DNA from 3 places in the Pseudomonas sp. H2_A10 genome. Region 3 is predicted to be linked to each of the others. Evidence: riboswitches for the same ligand, from Rfam matches in the RefSeq annotation. Region 3 holds a riboswitch; each other region holds the start of a gene.

Region 1 (4,207 bases), 640 kb from region 3:
GCGCCGCCCAACGCACTGGCCGGCAGCAGTCGCGAGTGCCCGGTGCCGAGCAACAAGCGCACGGCGTGGGGGATCACCAGGCCGACAAAGCCAATGGAGCCGACAATCGACACCATCACCGCCGTGACCAGCGCGGCGCAGCCCACCAGCACAAACTGTACGCGGCGCACCGCAATGCCGAGGGACGCCGCCGAGTCGCTGCCGAAGGTAAACGCATCCAGCGCACGCCGGTGCCACAGGCACACGGCCAAGCCCGCCACGGCGACCGGCACCGCCAGCCACACCGACGGCCAGCGCACGCCGCTGAGGTTGCCGAGCAGCCAGAACAGGATGCCGCGCGCCTGTTCCGAGCTGGCGGACTTGGTGATCAGGAATGCGGTGAGCGCATTGAACAGCTGCGAGCCGGCGATGCCCGCGAGGATGATCTGCCCGGTGCCGCTCATGGAGCCACTGGCCCGCGCCAATAAAATCACCAGGGCGAATGCCGCCATGGCCCCGACAAACGCGCCGGCCGACAGCGAAACCAAGCCGCCGCCCACGCCCATCAACGCCACCAGCACCGCGCCGGTCGAGGCGCCGGCGCTGATGCCCAACAAGTACGGGTCGGCCAACGGGTTACGCAACAACGATTGCAGAATCACCCCGCAGGTGGCCAGCCCGGCGCCGCAGGCGGCGGCGACCAGGGTGCGCGTGAGGCGGTAGTTCCACACCACGCCTTCGTCGATGGGGTCCAGCAGGTAGCCGGCGTTCCACAGTTTATTGGCGAGCACCTGCAACACCACCTGCGGTTCGATGGCGGTTTCGCCGATGGCCACGCCGGCGAGGACGGCGGCCAGCAGCAGCGCGAGGGCGAGTAGGGTACGGATCATTTGGGCAGGTTGTAGCCGTCGATGGCCGCGGCCAGTTGTTCAAGGCCATCAAAGGTGCGCAGGCTTGCCTGCAGCGCCAGGGCATCGAGGATGATGATGCGGTTGTTTTTTACCGCGTCCATGTTGCGCGTGACCGGGTCGCTGCGCAGGAAGGCGAGTTTCTTTTCATGGTCGTCGGCGGGGTAGCGGCGGCGGTCCATGCGGGCGATCACCAGGAAGGTCGGGTTGGCTTTGGCGAGGGTCTCCCAGCCGACGGCGGGCCACTCTTCATCGGACTGCACCACGTTGTGCAAACCGAGGGTTTCCAACATGAATTCGGGAACGCCCTTGTGCCCGGCCACATAAGGGTCGCTGGCCATCTCGGCGCTGGAGAACCAGACCAGTGCGCTGGCGTGTTTCAAGCCCTTGCCTTGCGCGGTGGCGACGGATTTGGCCAGGCGCGCTTTGAGTTCGTCGTTCAGTTGTTGGCCGCGATCCTGCACGTCGAAGATCTGCGCCAGTTGGTGGATGCTTTTGTAGATCGTCTCGATGCGGAACGGCTCCAGCCGCGTGCCGTCGGCGCCGACCAGGTTGTCTTTGCCTTCACAGTCGGAGGGCAGCAGGTAGGTGGGGATTTGCAATTCATGGAACTGCTCGCGCGTGCCCACCACCCCTTGCGCGCCGACCACCCATTCCAGCTCGGCCGCCACCAGTTGCGGGCGCTTGGCGATCACCGCTTCAAAGCTCGGCTCGTTGTTGGCCAGGCGGTCGATGCCGTCGTTCTGCGCCTTGAACGGCGCCAACACGCTGTTGAACCACAGCGAGGTGCCGACCACTTTGTCACCCACGCCCAGGGCGTAGAGCATTTCGGTGGCGGCCTGGCCGATGGTCACGCTGCGCTCGGGGGCGTGCTGGAAGGTCACGGTGCTGCCGCAGTTTTCGACCGCCAGCGGGTAATGAGTGGGCGCCGCTTGGGCCAGGGCACACAAGCCCAGCCCGGCGATCAGGGCGGTAACGCGTGGCAGCATGGGGCAATCTCCGTGTGAACCGTACGTGCAGCAGGGGCGTTACGGCTCGGAAATACGCCCTCGAACGCTGCCGCTCGGGCAGGCGAGGATGTCCTTCCCGGACACCCCGCCGGTGAGTGATGTTGCTGGGCCGGCAGGTCTCCTGACTGATGCGTCGTCGCCTCGCTCCGGCCTTCCCGGACGGTGTCCAGTGGCATGAAGGAGCAGGCTCGGCATCTACAGTTGCGGGGGCAGTTTCGATTGGCGCCGCGTGCGGCGTTTCGAATTCCCTATTAGTCCCGTTTGGGAACCGGCGCGGTATGGTAGTCCATCTTGGGCGCTGGGTGGAGGTACAATTCGGGTCCGTCCATAACCAACCCAAGGAAGGCCATGTTGATACGTCTGGGAATAGTGCCACTGTTGTTTTGCATGAGCGCACACGCCGCTGACCCTGCGCTCGCCCGCTACACCGACGCGATCGGCGACAGGGCCCGCGCCATCGCCCAGTTGGATGACGCAACCATTCTTGCCGAGGAAGCCAAACTGGCGCCCATCGCCAGTGACCTGTTGCGCAAGGTCGCGCCGCTGATCCGCAAGGGCGGCACCGGCACTGCGGTCCAGGAATTTTTACTCTACCAGTACGCACAGCACGGCTGGCTGCCGATGATGTTCGGTTATCGCGGCTACCCGGCAGCGGTGGCGGTGTCGGTGAATAACCAGGTGAGCGCCGCGCCGCCCACCGATGTGCCGTTCCCGGACGCGGCGCTGGTAAAAGTGGAGTTGATCGCGGCATCGGCGCAGGCCCATGTTGCTCAGGTCTGGACGTTTGCCACACCCAATGCCACCCCGGCGCAACGCCAATTGCTGATGACTGCGCGCCGTGCGCTGGCCAACGGAGTCGCCCACGTTCAGGGCGGCGAGCGGCTGGCCAATGTGGGGGCGGCGATACAACAGGAACTGGACGCGGGCCATGCCGTCGCGGTGCGTGAGTTTGCGGGCTATGCCATGGGGCAGGCGCGCATACAAAAGCCGCAAGTGCTCGGTTACAAGGTCGAGGGTGACAGCCCGTTGATGCAACCCGGGCAAGTGCTCAACGTGTATGTGATCGCCAAGGCGGGCACCGTTGGTGTGAGGTATCAGCCACCGGACTTTTGGAGCCTGCTCTCCACGGACGGTGCCGACGGCGTGATGTTGTCGGCGATGGTCGAGGTGACGGCAGATGGGCACCGGCTGCTTAGCCGGATGCTGGATTGATGCGCTGTACCGCCCTGCGAATGCTTGGGCGATGGGGTGATACGCAGTGATGGCTCAATGATATTATTTGCCGCGCCCTTTCGATTCGCCTTTGTTCATGGAGAACTTATGTCTTTTCGCAACGTCCTTGTCCTGACCCGGCTTTGCACCTTGTTACTGCTGGGTGGTTGCGCCCAGTCAGTGTCGTCACCCCCACCTGCTGCGCCAGTGCCGCTTGAACCGTTAGGACAGGTTTTGCCCTCGAACCCTTCAAGGCTGGGCTGGATCGACCAGATCATTGATCAAGACCCCGTCGTCACTTCTGCGCGCAAGCCCGTACTCCAACCGGCTCCGGATAACGACGCGCGCATTGCCAAATTGCGTAAACAAGACGGTGGCGTGCTGCCCGAGGGCTATTGGGCGCTCTACAAGCAGAACCTGGAAGCCATGCAGTACGACTTGAACCACCAGCATGACGCGGCCCGTGCCGAATACGTAAACACCTACCGCGATGAGTTGAGTCGTTTGAACGACGTGACACTGCAAACCATGGCCACCGCGCCCCAGGCACTGGATGCCCACACCCGCAGCCAGTTAAACGCACGCCTGACTGACCGCACCGCGGCCTATATCACAACCAGCAATCAGTCGTTCCGGGCGGCCACGGACGCCCACATTAACCGCATGGCCTTGATGGATCGCCAATACGATGTCTGCGCACGCCACCCGGATTGCTGGGATGCACCAGTCAAGCACTAGCCTCGATACGTCATACACAGGGAGTCAGTCATGAATGCTGATCAATGGATTGTTTTGTTCGAGCGGGCCTTTCGTGAAATGGGCGATAAACTCGAACAGGTGTTGCAACTGAACAGTTGCCGCGAGCACTGGATTCAGGCCGAAATCAGCTTGTATGCCTGGTTCAAGAATGACATCAGCCTCTGGACCGATTTGCCGATTGGCGAGCGGCGCAAAGCCGACCTGTATGCCCTGGACGACAGTGGCTCAACGAGCATGGTTGCTGAAATCAAGTGTCTGGGCGACATATCCCAAGCCAAGTGCCTGGAGGGCAATTGGTCAGTGAGGGCTGATGTTGAGCGGTTGCGCTCATTCGAATGC
Region 2 (4,207 bases), 940 kb from region 3:
GAAGTGGGGCACTTTATCCTCACCCGCGGTACCCGCAGCATGAGCGCCTTGTTCGATTTGCTTGAGCAGCTCGATCAGGCCTCTTTGCAGGCGCAACGAAAATTGACGATCCCTTTTCTCAAAGAGACGTTGGGTTGGTAACACGTTGATTTGTCACGATTCGGCACTTTTCAGGCGCCAGAAAACCTACGTCTGAGCCCGGCGGGCTACGCATTTACGTCATTAATTGGAATCAGGGCTTAGATGTCACGGTCCAATCGCGAAGTCACATAGCGCACGATTGAATTTGCAAATCGATGTGATAGAGGGCATAGTCTCGGCTTCTTTACACATCAGCCACGGTCGTGCCCATGCTAAATCGCTTCGCACCCCTCGTGCCTCTCGCACTCGTTACCCTGTTGTTTGGTTGCGCCTCCCACCCTCAACAAGTGGCAGAGCAGCAGAAGCCTCAACAACAGTCCCAGGCAAAATTCGTCGCTGCGCAGTCTGCTTCCGTTTATGAAGAAGAGCTGGCAACCGAGAAAGAACTGGCCGATTTCTCCGGCAACAAGCCTTACCAGCTTCCAGTTCTGGCCGACAGTATCCTAGAACGCGGCATGTCCCTGATCGGTACCCGTTACCGTTTCGGAGGTACCTCCGAAGCCGGTTTCGATTGCAGCGGTTTTATCGGCTATCTGTTTCGCGAAGAAGCCGGCATGAACCTGCCACGCTCCACGCGCGAAATGATCAACGTGAAAGCACCGTTGGTCGCACGCAACAACCTCAAGCCCGGTGATCTGCTTTTCTTCAGTACGGCAGGCCGTGGTCGTGTCAGTCACGCCGGTATCTACTTGGGTGACAACCAGTTTATCCACTCCAGCAGCCGTCGCAGTGGCGGTGTGCGAGTCGACAGCCTGGGTGACAGCTACTGGAGCAAAACCTTCATCGAAGCCAAGCGCGCACTCGCCATGGCCCCGACTACGGTTACCGCCAGTAAGTAAACTTAAAGTGATACTTGAAGTTTGACGCGTAAGCGCTAGAATCCCTGGATATTGTTGTAACCCGTTCGCGCGAGCTTTGCTTGCGCGTTCTGGTTTTCAGCGTTCGGCAGCGAAAGCCGCATCCAGACCAGGATTGTTCTGCACATGTCGACCTCGGCCCGCCTGATTCTAATTGTTTGCGCCGCGCTTCTCAGCGCCTGCGCCAGCCGCACACCGCCGCCCGCGCCCATCGCGGTCAAGCCCAAGCCGGTGTTCAATTATTCCACCCAGAACTTTTCGCCTGCTGCCGAAGACGTGCTCTTTCGTGCGCTGGGCCTGGTCGGCACGCCTTATCGCTGGGGCGGTAACACGCCAGACTCCGGTTTTGATTGCAGCGGTCTGATCGGCTTCGTCTACCGCGACGCCGCCGGCATTTCCCTGCCACGCACCACGCGCGAGCTGATCGTGATGCGCGCCCAGGATGTGAGCGAGCAGAACCTGCAAACCGGCGACCTATTGTTCTTCGCCACCGGTGGTGGCTCGCAGGTCAGCCATGCTGGGATCTACGTGGGTGAAGGTCGCTTTGTCCATGCGCCGCAAACCGGTGGCACGGTGAAACTGGACACCCTGTCCAAAGCGTATTGGCAGAATGCTTACCTGAGTGCCAAGCGCGTATTGCCGGGCAATCTGGCGCGTAATCCTTAGAATCAATGCCACGTTGCACGCTTAAAGCTGCAAGACGGCGCAATGCCTGCTTGTAGCTTTAGGCTTGACGCTTGCAGCTAGCCCTCCAACCCACTAACCTTCGCCGCTTGTTCCAGGTGCTCTGTGACCCGTGGGTCGACAGAGTGAAACAGGGAAGCCGGTGAGTGAGCGCGCTTATACACAGCGCCGCCGCAATTCCGGCGCTGCCCCCGCAACGGTAAATGAGTCAAGACCCTGCATTGAGCCACTGTATCGCTCGCGATATGGGAAGGCGCAGCGTCGACCTGTTCGCTTCAGAACGCCACTCATGAGCCCGGAGACCGGCCAGGATCATCCAACAGCATCACGGTGGGCGATGCTTGGCTGTCTGTTTTTTCTTTTCCCTGCCCGCCGTTTTTGTTCAGCCCCAACGGAGAGCTGCCATGACCGATACCCCCGACCGCGATGAACGCCACCTGGCACGCATGCTGCGCAAAAAAGCCGTGATCGACGAGCGCATCGCCAATTCACCCAATGAATGCGGCTTGCTATTGGTGCTCACCGGTAATGGCAAAGGCAAGAGCAGCTCGGCATTCGGCATGCTCGCCCGCGCCATGGGCCATGGCATGCAGTGCGGCGTGGTGCAGTTCATCAAGGGGCGTAACAGTACCGGCGAAGAATTGTTTTTCCGCCGTTTCCCCGAGCAAGTGCGCTTTCACGTGATGGGCGAAGGCTTCACTTGGGAAACCCAGGACCGGCAGCGCGATATTGCCGCCGCCGAAGCCGCCTGGGCCGTGTCGCGCCAATTACTGCAAGACCCGTCCATTGGCCTGGTGGTGCTGGATGAGCTCAATATTGCCCTCAAGCATGGCTACCTCGACCTCGATCATGTTCTGAGCGACCTGCAAGCCCGCCCACCGATGCAACACGTGGTCGTCACCGGCCGTGGCGCCAAGCCCGAGTTGATCGAAATGGGCGACACCGTCACTGAAATGGGCATGCTCAAGCATGCGTTCCAGGCCGGTATCAAGGCACAGAAGGGCGTCGAACTGTGAACCCGCCCCGTCATTGCCCGGCTGTATTGATCGCCGCTCCGGCGTCCGGCCAGGGCAAAACCACCGTCACCGCCGCGCTCGCCCGTTTGCATCGCAACCTGGGGCGCAACGTGCGCGTGTTCAAATGCGGCCCGGACTTTCTGGACCCGATGATCCATGAGCGCGCCAGCGGTGCGCCGGTTTATCAATTGGACATGTGGATGGTGGGCGAGCAGGAAAGTCGCCGCTTGTTGTGGGAAGCGGCGGGGGAGGCGGACCTGATCCTGATCGAGGGCGTGATGGGCCTGTTCGACGGCACGCCGTCCAGCGCCGACCTGGCGCGGCACTTCGGCGTGCCGGTGTTGGGCGTGATCGACGGCACCGCCATGGCCCAGACCTTTGGCGCGCTGGCATTGGGCCTGGCGCGCTATCAGCCGGACCTGCCGTTTGCCGGGGTACTGGCCAACCGCGTCGGCACGCTGCGCCATGCGCAGTTGCTCGAAGGCAGCCTCACCGAAGGCCTGCGCTGGTACGGCGCGTTGTCACGTGAGACCGGTATCGAGCTGCCCAGCCGTCACCTGGGGCTGGTGCAGGCCAGCGAATTGAATGATCTCGATGTGCGCCTGGACGCCGCCGCCCAGGCCCTGGGCAGCAGTTGCGAAGTCGCGCTGCCGCCGCCGGTGGCCTTCGCCGCACCGCAGGTGATCGAGGCGGAGCCATTGCTCAAGGGCGTGCGCATCGCCGTCGCCCGTGACGAAGCCTTCGCGTTCACCTACGGCGCCAGCCTCGACCTGCTGCGAGCGATGGGGGCTCAGTTGAGCTTCTTTTCGCCGATCCATGATCACGCACTGCCCGACGCCGACAGCCTCTATCTGCCCGGTGGTTACCCGGAACTGCACCACCAGGCGCTGTCGGAAAATACCCCTATGCTCGCTGCCATCCGCGCCCACCACGCCGCCGGCAAGCCGTTGCTCGCCGAATGCGGCGGCATGCTCTACCTGCTGGACTCGCTCACCGACGTCGACGGCAACCGTGCCGAACTGCTCGGCCTTTTACCGGGCGATGCGGTGATGCAAAAGAAACTCGCGGCCCTGGCCCTGCAAAGCGTCGAACTGCCGGAAGGCGTGTTGCGTGGGCACACGTATCACCATTCCCTGACCAGCACCGAGTGCCAGCCGATTGCCCGTGGCCTGAGCCCTAACGGTGGGCGCGGTGCCGAGGCGGTTTACCGACAGGGGCGGATGACAGCCTCTTATGTGCACTTTTATTTCCCATCGAACCCATCAGCGGTCGCCGCCTTGTTTGCACCCAATGTGGGAGGGGGCTTGCCCTCGATAGGGCCATGACCGACAACGCATTTGCCCCGGCCGACCGCGACGCCGTCTACCGCGCCATCGCCGAGCGCCGCGACATGCGCCACTTCAGCGGCGGTACGGTGGCTCCCGAATTGCTTCATCGCCTGCTCCAGGCCGCGCATCAGGCACCCAGTGTGGGTTTGATGCAGCCGTGGCGTTTTATCCGCATCAGCGA
Region 3 (4,207 bases):
CCCAGCCCGATACAGCGATGACTCGCTGAAACTGTCATTGGCCAGCACCCGACCCACCACAATCAGCGCCGTGCGCCGAAAGCCCTTGGCGGCGACTTTGCCGGCGATATCAGCGAGCGTGCCGACCGCCCAATCCTGGTCCGGCCACGTCGCGCGGTGCACCACGGCAATCGGGCAATCCGCGCCGTAATGCGGCAACAGCTCGGTGACGATCTTTTCCAGATGATTGACCCCCAGGTGAATCGCCATGGTCGTGCCGTGGCGGGCCAGGCTGTCGAAGTCTTCGCCGACCGGCATGCTGGTTTTATCGGCGTAGCGCGTCAGGATCACGCTTTGGGCGATGTCCGGCAGGGTCAGTTCGGCCTCCAGCAACGCAGCGCAGGCCGCCACTGCGGTGACGCCGGGGATGATCTGGAAGGGAATGTCCCATTCGCGCAACTGGCGGATTTGCTCGCCAATCGCGCCGTACAGGCTCGGGTCGCCGGAATGCACACGTGCCACGTCCTGGCCTTTGGCATGGGCGGCCTTGATCAGGTCGATGATTTGCTCCAGGTGCAATTCGGCGCTGTTGACCACCTGTTCCGCCTGATGGCCGTCCAATACCGCTGCGGGCACCAGGGAGCCGGCGTAAATGATCACCGGGCAACTGCGGATCAACCGTTGGCCCTTGATGGTAATCAATTCCGGGTCGCCGGGGCCGGCGCCGATGAAGTAGACGGTCATGGAGAGTTCCTGTCGAAAAACGGGCGAGCATGAAGGATGCTCATGATCGGAAAGCGCGATTATCGGGATTTTAGCCGGCGCAGGCCAACGCAAAGGTGGCCTGGGCGGTTTTCCGGCGGGTGATCAACAAGCGGGCAGGGCCGCCGCAGAGCTGTTCGGCCAGGGCCAGGGCGGCGCTTTCGGCGATGCCGTAACAGCCGGTATGGGCGAAGGCAACTGCGGATTTATGGCTCAGCCGCGCTTCATAAACGGCCAGTTGCCCGGCGCTGAAGCACCGCAAGGGCAGGTCGAGCCATCGGGCCAGGGCGAGTAGCCCCGGCTCGTTTTGTTTACGGTCGATGCTGGCCAGTGCCGTGACACGGTGACGCTCGATGCCGCCCTCGGCGAGGGCCGCATCAAACAGGCTCAACAGGGTGGCTGCATCACAACCGCGCTGGCAGCCCAGGCCGACCACGTAGGTCATGCCGAGTAGCGATCATCGCGGTTGCGACGGAACAGCCAGGCGCTGATCAGGCCCAGGGCCAGCCAGAACGCCATATTGGTCAGCTGCGAGGCGATCTTGAACTGCGCCTCCAGGGCTTGCGGCGCGAGCATTGAATGCACTAGCGGCTGCGGCGCGCCGAGTATGTGCGGCACCGCGAGGATGGCTGCGCCCAGCACTTTGAGCAGCCCATTGCGGCCGAAAACGATCAGCGCAATACCGGCGGCAGTAGAGGCGGCGGTGCCGATCCACCATGCCTGGCGTAGCGCCAAGTCAGCGGCGGCAGTGCCCGGCAACTCCGGTGGCAGGCCGAGGGTTGGCGCCAGCACAAAGGTCGCGTAACCCGCCAGGCCCCACAGCAGGCCCTGGGCGGTGCGAGTCGGCGTGCGCAAGGTGTAAAGGCCAGCCAGCATCAGCGCAAAACCGACGGCTACCACCAGGTTGGCGCCCGTGGTCGAGAGCACGCGCTGCCAGCCGTCTTCCGGCTCCCAGGCTTCGGCGTCATGGGTGTGCGCGGCAGCGCCGGCGGCGTGCTCATGCACAACCTCTGTGGCGGCCGGGGCTTTTTCAAAGGTTTCCCCCTGCAGAATCAGCGGGGCAACCCAGAAGCTTTGCAGCAGGGTCAGCAGCAGGGCGGCCAACAGGCCGCTGAACCCTGCGGTTTGCGCAATACGCTTGATCATGTCGGCAGGTCTCAATGGCACGGGAACGCGGCGCTGTGGCGGGTATCGTGGGCAGCGTTGTGCACCGCCTCAATGTGCGAGAAACCGGCGAAATACACCAGGCACGCACCGAGGATCGACGCGCCGATAGCGGCGCTCAGGCGTTGGCTCAGGGTGGAGGTGCTGCTGGCGGTGTGCGAGGTGCTGCTGATGATCGACATGGCGCGTCCCTTTCAGGTGTCAGGGTGAAACGAGCGCATGAAAACCCCGCGAGCCAGGCCCACAGGGTTCTGAACAGCGCCCGCCCACCGCGGGTTTGTTATCTGAAGTTTTCGGGCCGGTCTCCGGGCTTGCGAGGGACACTGGGTCTAGAAAGCATCGCCTTCCCATGCCGTACAGGCACAGTGGATCTGACGCTTCGCTCGCTTACCGTTGCGGGGGCAGCACCGGACTTGCCATACGGATATGACGTACCGGTTTCCCGTTTCACCCTGTGAAGGGCACCCGAAACAAGGCTTGTAGGAAAGCATGCAGAGCGGCGGTAGTCAAATTGACCGAGCCCCTGTAGCCTTGCACCCTTCGAGGTTCTTCGGCCCAGGCCGAAGCTAAGAAGGGAACGCGGTTCAAGCCGCGGCTGCCCCCGCAACTGTGAAGGGTTTACCGACTGCCATGCCACTGCCGATCAGGCGGGAAGGCGCAGCCGGCGCCGGTCGTACGGCCCGCAAGCCCCAAGCCAGGAGACCTGCCTCGCAACCGATTTTCCAATTCAACCGGGCGGGGTGATCCGGTGACGAAATCCGCTGCTGCGCGCTGTCGCAGGGCCAATCGTCCCGTATGCCCGCCCCAAAAGGGCATCCGATGAAAACACTGGCCAAACTTCCCGTCACCATCGTTACCGGCTTCCTCGGCTCGGGCAAAACCACCTTGCTGCGCCATATGCTCGACAACGCCCAGGGCCGTCGTATCGCGGTGATCGTCAACGAATTCGGCGAGCTGGGTATCGACGGTGAAATCCTCAAGCAGTGCTCCATCGGTTGCACCGAAGAAGAAGCCAACGGCCGTGTCTACGAATTGGCCAACGGCTGCCTGTGCTGCACGGTGCAGGAAGAGTTCTTCCCGGTGATGCGCGAACTGGTGGCCCGTCGTGGCGACCTCGACCATATCCTCATCGAAACCTCGGGCCTGGCCCTGCCAAAACCGCTGGTGCAAGCGTTCCAGTGGCCGGAAATCCGCAGCGCCTGCACGGTTGACGCGGTGATCACCGTGGTCGACAGCCCGGCCGTGGCCGCCGGCACCTTTGCCGCGTTCCCGGACCAGGTCGACGCCCAGCGCAAACTCGACCCGAACCTGGACCACGAGTCGCCGCTGCACGAGCTGTTCGCCGACCAACTGGCCAGCGCCGACCTGGTCATCCTCAACAAGTGCGACCTGATCAGCCCTGAAGACCTGGCCCGCGTGCGCCTGGAAGTCGCCGAAGAGCTGCCGCCGGCCGTCAAGGTCATTGAAGCGAGCAGCGGTCGCCTGCCGCTCGACGTGCTGATCGGCCTGGGTGCCGGCTCCGAGGAGCACATCGATGGTCGCCACAGCCATCACGATCACCACCATGAAGGCGAAGACGATCACGACCACGATGCGTTTGATTCGATCTCCATCGACCTGCCGCAAGCCGACGAAGCGCTGCTGCTCGACGCCCTGACCCAACTGGTGGTGCAACACGGCATCCTGCGCATCAAAGGGTTCGCCGCGATCCCCAACAAGCCGATGCGCCTGCTGATCCAGGGCGTGGGCACGCGTTTTGACAAGCATTTCGACCGCGCCTGGGGCGCAGACGAAGCGCGCATTACGCGCCTGGTGCTGATCGGCCAGGAGCTGGATGCCGCCGCCCTTGAAGCGCAATTGCGCGCCGCGCTCAGCGCTTAACCCATGCACCTGCTCAGGACTCAGCCCGGTGGTTTCGTCGCGGACGACAATATTGCCGACCTTGGTCAAACCCCCGCCGAACTGGTGATCCTGTGTAGCGGCGATTCGAGCCTGGCGCTGCTGGCCGAAGCGGCGCAGCAACTGCCCGAGGATTACCCCAGCCTGCGCCTGGCCAACCCGATGCAGGTGCAGAACCACGCCTCGGTCGACCTCTACGTTGACGAAGTGCTGCGCCACGCCAAGGTCATCCTGATTTCGTTGCATGGCGGCATCGCTTATTGGCGTTACGGCATCGAACGTCTGGTGGCGTTGGCCGAGCGCGGCGTCACGCTGATCCTGGTGCCGGGCGATGATCGTCCCGACCCCGAACTCAGTGGTCTCAGCACGGTCAACGCCGAGCAACGCGAGCGCCTGTGGCAAT

The links. A riboswitch is a leader RNA that binds a small molecule or an ion and turns the genes downstream of it on or off. The one in region 3 is predicted to bind cobalamin.
Region 1: it holds a riboswitch for cobalamin, as region 3 does, so the genes downstream of both, AB4O23_RS13350 (ABC transporter substrate-binding protein) here and AB4O23_RS16420 (CbtB domain-containing protein) in region 3, are expected to answer to the same signal.
Region 2: it holds a riboswitch for cobalamin, as region 3 does, so the genes downstream of both, cobO (cob(I)yrinic acid a,c-diamide adenosyltransferase) here and AB4O23_RS16420 (CbtB domain-containing protein) in region 3, are expected to answer to the same signal.

The regions. Positions count from the first base shown of each region.
Region 1 covers NZ_CP162821.1:2,873,367-2,877,573, forward strand. The annotation lists gene AB4O23_RS13345 (FecCD family ABC transporter permease) at 1-869, opposite strand, end outside; gene AB4O23_RS13350 (ABC transporter substrate-binding protein) at 866-1,876, opposite strand; cobalamin riboswitch at 1,992-2,185, opposite strand; gene AB4O23_RS13355 (M24 family metallopeptidase) at 2,246-3,109, shown strand; gene AB4O23_RS13360 (hypothetical protein) at 3,344-3,847, shown strand; gene AB4O23_RS13365 (hypothetical protein) at 3,878-4,207, shown strand, end outside.
Region 2 covers NZ_CP162821.1:2,577,461-2,581,667, forward strand. The annotation lists gene hda (DnaA regulatory inactivator Hda) at 1-141, shown strand, start outside; gene AB4O23_RS12035 (C40 family peptidase) at 351-980, shown strand; gene AB4O23_RS12040 (C40 family peptidase) at 1,125-1,664, shown strand; cobalamin riboswitch at 1,762-2,007, shown strand; gene cobO (cob(I)yrinic acid a,c-diamide adenosyltransferase) at 2,087-2,698, shown strand; gene AB4O23_RS12050 (cobyrinate a,c-diamide synthase) at 2,695-4,023, shown strand; gene bluB (5,6-dimethylbenzimidazole synthase) at 4,020-4,207, shown strand, end outside.
Region 3 covers NZ_CP162821.1:3,514,091-3,518,297, forward strand. The annotation lists gene cobM (precorrin-4 C(11)-methyltransferase) at 1-723, opposite strand, end outside; gene AB4O23_RS16410 (cobalamin biosynthesis protein) at 794-1,186, opposite strand; gene AB4O23_RS16415 (CbtA family protein) at 1,183-1,887, opposite strand; gene AB4O23_RS16420 (CbtB domain-containing protein) at 1,899-2,087, opposite strand; cobalamin riboswitch at 2,185-2,389, opposite strand; cobalamin riboswitch at 2,432-2,630, shown strand; gene cobW (cobalamin biosynthesis protein CobW) at 2,725-3,786, shown strand; partial or broken gene cobN (cobaltochelatase subunit CobN) at 3,790-4,207, shown strand, end outside.